2 regions of the Allofournierella massiliensis genome follow, and region 2 is predicted to be linked to the other one. Evidence: predicted binding sites of a transcription regulator. Region 2 holds the regulator's gene; the other holds the start of a gene.
The links. The regulator HrcA, encoded in region 2, represses chaperone genes, less so after heat shock. The targets are predictions, from matches to a motif close to TGTTAGCACTCNNNNNNNNNGAGTGCTAACA.
Positions count from the first base shown of each region.

Region 1: clpB (ATP-dependent chaperone ClpB) is a predicted target of HrcA. The motif match lies at 2,158-2,188, and genes of this name have one in related genera.

Region 1 is NZ_CAXSWZ010000015.1:15,051-19,260, forward strand. Features, by position in the region: gene clpB (ATP-dependent chaperone ClpB) at 1-2,109, opposite strand, end outside; gene ACESYO_RS09315 (sulfate/molybdate ABC transporter ATP-binding protein) at 2,267-3,310, opposite strand; gene modB (molybdate ABC transporter permease subunit) at 3,307-3,972, opposite strand.
Region 2 is NZ_CAXSWZ010000006.1:507-4,716, forward strand. Features, by position in the region: gene ACESYO_RS04520 (ABC transporter ATP-binding protein) at 1-1,379, shown strand, start outside; gene ACESYO_RS04525 (stage V sporulation T C-terminal domain-containing protein) at 1,508-2,050, shown strand; gene hrcA (heat-inducible transcriptional repressor HrcA) at 2,270-3,298, shown strand; gene ACESYO_RS04535 (nucleotide exchange factor GrpE) at 3,295-3,900, shown strand; gene dnaK (molecular chaperone DnaK) at 3,978-4,210, shown strand, end outside.

The DNA.
Region 1 (4,210 bases), on a different contig from region 2:
GTCCAGCACCTGCAGGAGGATGTTGAACACATCCGGGTGGGCCTTTTCCACTTCGTCGAACAGCACCACGCTGTAAGGATGGCGGCGGACTGCTTCGGTGAGCTGGCCGCCCTCCTCATAGCCCACATAGCCCGGAGGCGCACCGATCAGACGGCTGACGCTGAATTTCTCCATGTATTCGGTCATGTCGATGCGAACCATGTTCTTTTCGTCGTCAAACAATGCCTGCGCCAGCGCCTTGGCCAGCTCGGTTTTGCCCACGCCGGTGGGGCCCAGGAAGAGGAAGCTGCCGATGGGGCGGTTGGGATTCGCGATGCCGGCCCGGCTGCGCAGGATGGCCTCGCTCACCTTGGTCACCGCTTCGGACTGGCCGATCACCCGTTTGTGCAGGATGTCCTCCAGGCCCAGCAGTTTCTCCCGCTCGCCTTCCACCAGCTTCTCCACCGGGATGCCGGTCCAGCGGGCCACGATGCGGGCGATCTCCTCGTCGGTCACCCGGTCACGCAGCAGGTTGTCCTGCGTCTGACCGGCGGCCTCGGCCTTCTTTTCCTCTTCGGCCAGCTGCTTCTGCAGTTCGGGCAGCTTGCCGTATTTCAGCTCGGCGGCCTTGTTCAGATCGTACTCCCGCTCGGCCTTTTCGATGGCCGCATTGGTCTGCTCGATCTGCTCGCGGATGCTCTGCACCTTGCCGATGCTGCTCTTTTCGTTGTCCCACTGGGCCTTCATGGCCTTGAACTGCTCGCGCATCTCGGCCAGCTCCTTTTGCAGGGCGGCCAGACGCTGGGCGCTCAGGGTGTCGGTCTCCTTCTTCAGGGCGGCCTCCTCGATCTCGTGCTGCATGATCTTGCGGCGCAGATCGTCCAGCTCGGCGGGCATGGAATCCATCTCGGTGCGGATCATGGCGCAGGCCTCATCCACCAGGTCGATGGCCTTGTCCGGCAGGAACCGGTCAGAGATATAACGGTTGGACAAGGTAGCCGCGGCGATCAGGGCACTGTCCTGAATTTTTACGCCGTGGAACACCTCGTAGCGTTCCTTCAGGCCACGCAGGATGGAGATGGTGTCCTCCACGGTGGGCTCATCCACCATCACCGGCTGGAACCGGCGTTCCAGAGCCGGATCCTTCTCGATATACTGGCGGTACTCGTCCAGCGTGGTGGCGCCGATGCAGTGCAGCTCGCCACGGGCCAGCAGAGGCTTCAGCAGGTTGCCCGCATCCATGGCGCCGTCGGTTTTGCCCGCGCCCACAATGGTGTGCAGCTCGTCGATAAACAGGATGATCTGGCCTTCGCTCTTCTTCACCTCCTGCAATACGCTCTTCAAACGCTCCTCAAATTCGCCCCGGTACTTGGCACCGGCCACCAGAGCGCCCATGTCCAGACTGAATACCTTGCGGTCCTTCAGGTTCTCGGGCACGTCGCCCCGCACGATTCGCTGGGCAAGGCCCTCGGCGATGGCGGTTTTGCCCACGCCGGGCTCACCGATCAGGCAGGGGTTGTTCTTGCGCTTACGGCTCAGGATGCGGATCACGTTCCGGATTTCGGTGTCACGGCCGATCACCGGGTCCAGCTTCTGCTGACGGGCCAGCTCAACCAGTTCCTGACCGTACTTTTTCAGTACGTCGTAGGTATCCTCCGGGTGGTCACTGGTCACCCGCTGGTTGCCCCGCACGCCGGACAAAACGCTCAGGAATTTGTTCTTGTCGATGGAGAAACGCTTCATCAGCTCGGCCACCGCGCTGTTGGGGTTCTCGATCAGAGCCAGGAACACATGCTCCACGCTCACATATTCGTCCTTCATGGCGGTGGCGGTGCTCTCGGCCGCGTTCAGCACCTTGTCGGTGGCGGCGGAGATGTAAATCTTATCCGCCTCACGGCCGGAGCCGGTCACATGGGGCAGAAGGGAAATCTTCTGGGCAGCGGCGGAAACAAAGTTGCCGGGCTCCACGCCCATCTTCTGCAGCAGCTGGGGAATCAGGCCCTGTTCCTGATTAGCAATCGCAAAGAGCAAGTGCTCAGGCTCCAGAGTCTGGTTCTGATATTCAATGGCGGTCTGCTGGGCGCTTTGCAGCGCTTCCAGCGTTTTTTGTGTAAATTTGTTGGTGTTCATTGGGCAAGCCCCCTTTTCATTACCGAACAAAGTAAGAATTCTTGTTTGTTTTAGCACTCTCGTGCCTCGACTGCTAACATTGTAAAACCGCTGCTTTTACTTGTCAAGAGGGTTCACAAAAAATTAACATTTTTCCGGGCGGCTGCCCGCTGAATCCTCAGCGGGTGAGCAACAGAATATTTTCCGGTGCCACGCCCAGTTGGGCGGGCAGAGGGTTCGGGCGCTTGTCCTTGGCCATGCGCCACCAGATGTCCGGCGTGCCGGGGGTCTGGTTCGGGGTGCGCATCTGGATGATCCACTCGAAGGGCTCCTCGATCTGGCCGGTGTATTCCACCTCGAACCGGTTGGCCGGGGCCTTGGGGTGGAAGTAGTGGGCCCGGATGCCGATGGCGCACAGATCCTCCGGCACCGGGCGGGCGGTGGTGAACTGGATGCCCCAGTCCTCCACCCAGACGGTATTGGGGCCGGTGCGCCGGGCCGCCGCGATGTTCTTGCAGCCGGTGAGCCGCGCCGCCGCCCGGCTGCCCGGGTCGGCAAATACCTCCTTGGTGGCCCCGCAGCGCAGCAGCTGGCCCTCGTCCAGAATGGCCAGCCGGCCGCACATGTGGTAGGCTTCGTCCCGGCTGTGGGTCACCAGCAGCACGTCGCCGGAAAAATCCTTCAGCACCCGCAGCATGTCCAGCTGCAGCTGCTCCCGCAAATGGCTGTCCAGCGCGGAGAAGGGTTCGTCTAATAAAAGCACCTGGGGCCGGTTTACCAGAATCCGCCCCAGCGCCACCCGCTGCTGCTGCCCGCCGGATAATTCAGCCGGGCGGCGCTGCTCCAGCCCGGCAAGGCCCAGCAACTCCACCGCCTGCCGGTAAAGAGTCTGCTTCCTGGCCTTGTCCTTTTCCCGGTGCAGCCCGGCCAGCAGGTTCTGGCGCACGGTCATGGTGGGGAAGAGGGCATAGCTCTGGAACAGATACCCCACCCCCCGCTGCTGGGGCGGCAGGTTGATGCGCTGCTCGGAGTCAAAGAGGGTGCGGCCATCCAGCACGATGCGGCCCCGGGCCGGCGTTTCCACCCCGGCGATGCAGCGCAGGGTCATGCTTTTGCCGCAGCCGGAAGCGCCCAGCAGGCCGGTGATGCCGCCGTCGGTTTCCAGCGATACCTTTAAATGAAAGGAACCCAGATCCTTTTCGATGTCCACAAACAGGCTCATGGGGCGCGCCTCCTTTGCTTTTGCTCCAGCAGGTTCACGGTGAGCAGCACCGCCGCGCTGATGGCCAGATTTACCAGCACCCAGGCAAAGGCGGCTGCGTCATCGCCGGTGCGCCAGAGCTGGTATACGGTGGTGGAGATGGTGGCGGTGCGCCCGGGGGTGTAGCCGATGAGCATGCTGGTGGCGCCGTATTCGCCCAGAGCCCGGGCAAAGGCCAGCACCGCGCCCGCCAGAATGCCCTGACGGCAGGCGGGCATGCGCACCCGCCAGAAAATATAGGTGTTGGAAAGCCCCAGTGTGCGGCCTGCGTCCGTCAGACGCTCATCGAAGCTCTCGAACGCGCCGCGGGCGGTGCGGTACATCAGGGGGAAGGCCACCACCGCCGCGGTGAGGATGCCGCCGTACCAGGTCATCACGAATTTGATGCCGAAATTGGCGAGGAAGATGCCCAGCGGCCGTTTGGCCCCGAACACCAGCAGCAGAAAATAGCCCACCACCGTGGGGGGCAGCACCAGCGGCAGGGTGAGCACCACGTCCAGCAGGCCCTTCCCCAGCCGGGGCAGCCGGGCCACATAGTAGGCGGCAAAGATGCCGGAAAAGAACACCAGCACACTGCTGATGGCAGCAATGCGCAGCGAGTTCCAGAGGGGATACCAGTCCATGGAAAAAACTCCAATCCGAAAAATGGGGCAAGGCAGCCTGCCTTGCCCCGTTTTGTTTGTTTCAGGCGGCTCCGCATAATTTCAGGTGGTGGAGCGCGCCGGAAAATTTTTTGTGATATGAACCAAAAAGCACAGCCAAGCCTTGGTGGCTTGGCGAGCATTTTTGGAAAATAGCACGGGAAATTTTGGTGCGATACGCCACCTGAGCCCTTGGGCGTAAATTGTGCGGAGGTGCCTT
Region 2 (4,210 bases):
GCCGCATCACCAACGACCTGTTCGATGTGACCGAGTTCGCCCACCACTGCCCCGAGGAATTCTTCATCGCGGCCATCAAGATCACCGCCTCCTTCGTGATTCTGTGCCAGTCCAGCGTGGCGTTGACCCTGATCCTCTTTGCCTGCGTGCCCCTGATGGGGGTGGTGTCCACCTTCATCAACCTGAAGGTGCGGGCGGCCTTCCGCCGCCAGCGGGTGCAGATCGGTGAGCTGAACGCCCGCATTGAGGACAGCCTGCTGGGCGAGCGGGTGGTGAAGGCCTTCGCCAACGAGGAAGTGGAGAAGGAAAAATTTGAGAAGGACAACGCCGCCTTTCAGGCCATCAAGAAGCAGAGCTACCGCTACATGGCCGCCTTCCAGACCAGCACCCGCCTGTTCGACGGTCTGATGTATCTGGTGGTGATCGTGGCCGGCGGCCTGTTTCTGGTATACGGCAAGATCGATCCGGGCGACATGGTGGCCTATATGCTGTATGTGACCACCCTCATCGCCACCATCCGCCGCATTGTGGAATTTGCCGAGCAGTTCCAGCGGGGCATGACCGGCATCGAGCGCTTCTGCGAGATCATGGACGCGGACGTGGAAATCTTCGATGAACCGGACGCCAGACCCCTGACGGTGACCGAGGGCGCCATCCGGCTGGAGGATGTGAGCTTTGAATACCCGGACGACCACAATCAGGTGCTGCGGAATGTGAACCTGTCCATCCGGCCAGGCGAAAAGGTGGCGCTGGTGGGCCCCTCCGGCGGCGGCAAGACCACCCTGTGCAACCTGATTCCCCGGTTCTACGATGTGACCAGCGGCCGCATCCTGATCGACGATCAGGACGTGCGCAGCGTGACCCTGAAGAGCCTGCGCGGGGCCATCGGCGTGGTGCAGCAGGATGTGTATCTGTTCAGCGGCACCGTGTACGAGAACATTGCCTACGGCAAGGTGGGCGCCAGCCGGGAAGAGGTGATCGCCGCCGCAAAGCTGGCGGGCGCCCATGAGTTCATCACCCAGCTGAAAAACGGCTACGATACCTATGTGGGCGAGCGGGGCGTGAAGCTGTCCGGCGGGCAGAAGCAGCGCATCTCCATTGCCCGGGTATTTTTGAAGAACCCGCCCATCCTGATTCTGGACGAGGCCACCAGCGCGCTGGACAACGAGAGCGAGGTGCTGGTGGGCAAGAGCCTGGAGAAGCTGGCCAGGGGCCGTACCACCCTGACCATCGCCCACCGGCTGACCACCATCCAGCATGCGGACCGCATTCTGGTGCTGGGGGCCGAGGGCATCGAGGAAGAGGGCACCCACGAACAGCTGCTGGCAAAGCAGGGCGTGTACTACCGGCTGTGGAACGGCATGGTAGGCGCGGAATAAATAACGTTTTGAGCAGAGCCCCCGGGCGGCAGTTCGCCGCCCGGGGGCTTTTTTCGCTTGCGGGTGCATAAACTGGAAATTCTGGCAGATACTACGAATTACAATACCAATCCAAAAAGGAGTCTGCCATGAAAGCAACAGGAATCGTGAGACGCATCGACGATCTTGGCCGGGTGGTGATCCCCAAGGAGATCCGCCGCACCCAGCGCATCCGGGAGGGCGACCCGCTGGAGATCTTCACCACCGGCGCCGGGGAGGTCATCTTTAAAAAGTATTCCCCCATGGGCGAGCTGGCGGGCTTTGCCGCCCAGTACGCCGAGGCCCTGCACAAAATACTGGGCCTGACCGCGCTGGTCTGCGACCGGGACAGCATCATCGCCGCCGCCGGCGCAGCAAAGCGGGAGTATCAGGAGCGGGGCGTGAGCATCCCGCTGGAGCGCATCATGGACCGGCGCAAGCCCTTCTGGCACAGCGGCAAGGCCGAGGAGTGCGTGTTCCCCTGCGAGGGGGCCGACCGGCACATTCTTGCCGCCTGCCCGCTGCTGGCCGGGGGCGATGTGGCCGGCGCGGTGCTGCTGCTCTCGGCTGACAAGAGCGCCCGCCCCGGCGAGCCGGAGCAGGCCGCATTGCAGATTGCGGCGGCCTTTCTGGCAAAGCAGGTGGAGGCCTGAAGCGCCAGTTTTTCGGCTCCCACGCCCCTGCGGGGCGGCGGGAGCCTTTGTTTTGCCCTGCCCAAGCAGGGGAATTATGGCAGATTGTGAACAAAGCATGAAACTTTTAAAATTTTTGCGCACCCCCTTGACAGCCGTATAAAATGGAGTAAAATAGACTTAGCACTCGGGAACATAGAGTGCTAAACAAAGAACAAAAAGAGGTGAGGACCTGTGCCGATGGATGATCGAAAGCAGCGCGTGCTGGAAGCGATTGTTGCCCTGTATACCCAGGGCGGCGAACCGGTAGGCTCGGGTCTTTTGAGCCAGTATCTGGACATGGCGGTCTCCAGCGCAACGCTGCGCAACGAGATGGCCGCCCTCACCAAGCTGGGCCTGCTGGAGCAGCCCCACACCAGCGCGGGCCGGGTGCCCAGCGCCAAGGGCTACCGGTATTATCTGGATCATCTGATGCAGCCCAAGGCGGGGCTGAGCGCCCGCCAGAAGGCCCAGATCGATCAGGTGTTCGCCCGGCTGGACTACGAGCCGGATAAGCTGGCGGAGGGCGCGGCCAAGGCGCTGGCGGAGCAGACCGGTTACACGGTGGCCGCCACCACCCCCCGGTCGGACGATCTGCGCATCGCCCATTTCGAGGTGGTGCAGGTGGGCCGGTATTCCGCCGCGGTGCTGGGCGTGACCAGTGCTGGCGGGGTACGCACCCGGGTGGCCCGGCTGGAAACCGGTTTTTCCCGGCAGGACGCCCAGCTGGTTGCCATGGCCCTGAACCGGGGGCTGGCCTTTGTGGCCCCGGCGGATCTGAGCGCCCAGCGGCTGGCGGCTGTGACCGCCAGCATGGGCGAAAAGGGCCCGGCGCTGTATCCGGTGGTGCAGGCCGCCGCGGCGCTGCTGTGTGAGGCCGCCAAGGCCCGCACCTATCTGGAGGGCCAGCAGTATCTGCTGCGCTGGCCCCAGCTGGAGGGCTGTTTGCCCGGTGTGCTGGAGCTGTTCGCCGATCAGGAAAAGGCGGGCCGGTTCATCACCCCGCCCACCGGCCGCACCTCGGTGCTGCTGGGGGAGGACATGGAAAACCCCATGCCCGGCCTCTGTGTGATGGGCAAGCGGTATCTGGCAGGCGGCGGGCTCACGGGAGCCATCGCGCTGCTGGGCCCGGTACGGATGCCCTTTGAACAGCTGATCCCCATTCTGGAATATTATGCCTTGAAGCTCGGCGAATGTATGGCCGGCAAGGCGCAGGAGGACAATACATGAGCGAAGAGATGAAAAACCCCGCGCAGCAGCCCGAAGAGCAGCCCGCGGAGGAAACCAAAGCCGCTGAAACCGGCACCCCGGAAGAAAACGCCGGGCAGGAGCCGAAAAAGCACGGCAAGGAAAAGAAAAAGGATCTGGCCGCCGAGCTGGAGGCCGCAAAGGCAGCAGCCGCTGCCGCCGAGGCCGCGCTGAGCGCCGCCAAGGATCAGCTGCTGCGCACCGCCGCCGAGTACGAAAACTTCCGCAAGCGGTCCGCCCGCGAGCAGGACGCCGCCTTCAACAACGGCGTGGGCTTCGCGGTGAGCCAGATTCTGGCCATTCTGGATACGCTGGACATGGCGGCCAACGCCCCCACCACCGACGAGAACTACAAAAAAGGCGTGATGATGACGCTGGACAAAGCGGCCGCTGCCTTCAAGGTGCTCAAGGTGGAGGAGATCCCCGCACTGGGCCTTCCCTTTGACCCGGAGGTGCACAGCGCCGTGATGCAGCAGCCCGCTGCCGAAGGGCAGGAGAGCGGCACCGTGGTGCAGGTGTTCCAGAAGGGCTATAAACTGGGCGACAAGGTCGTCCGCCATGCTACCGTTGTGGTGGCTGAATAAGCAGAAAAGCCAACCGGCTTTTTGATAAAAACAATCAACTTCATTCTGATACGATTCGAGAAGGAGAGGAATAGATTATGAGCAAGATTATTGGTATTGACCTGGGTACTACCAACAGCTGTGTATCCGTTATCGAGGGCGGCGAGCCCGTTGTGATCGCCAACGCCGAGGGTGCCCGCACCACCCCCAGTGTGGTGGGCTTCACCAAGACCGGCGAGCGTCTGGTCGGCCAGGTGGCCAAGCGCCAGGCCATCACCAACCCCGAGCGCACCGTGAGCTCCATCAAGCGTCACATGGGCACCGACTACAA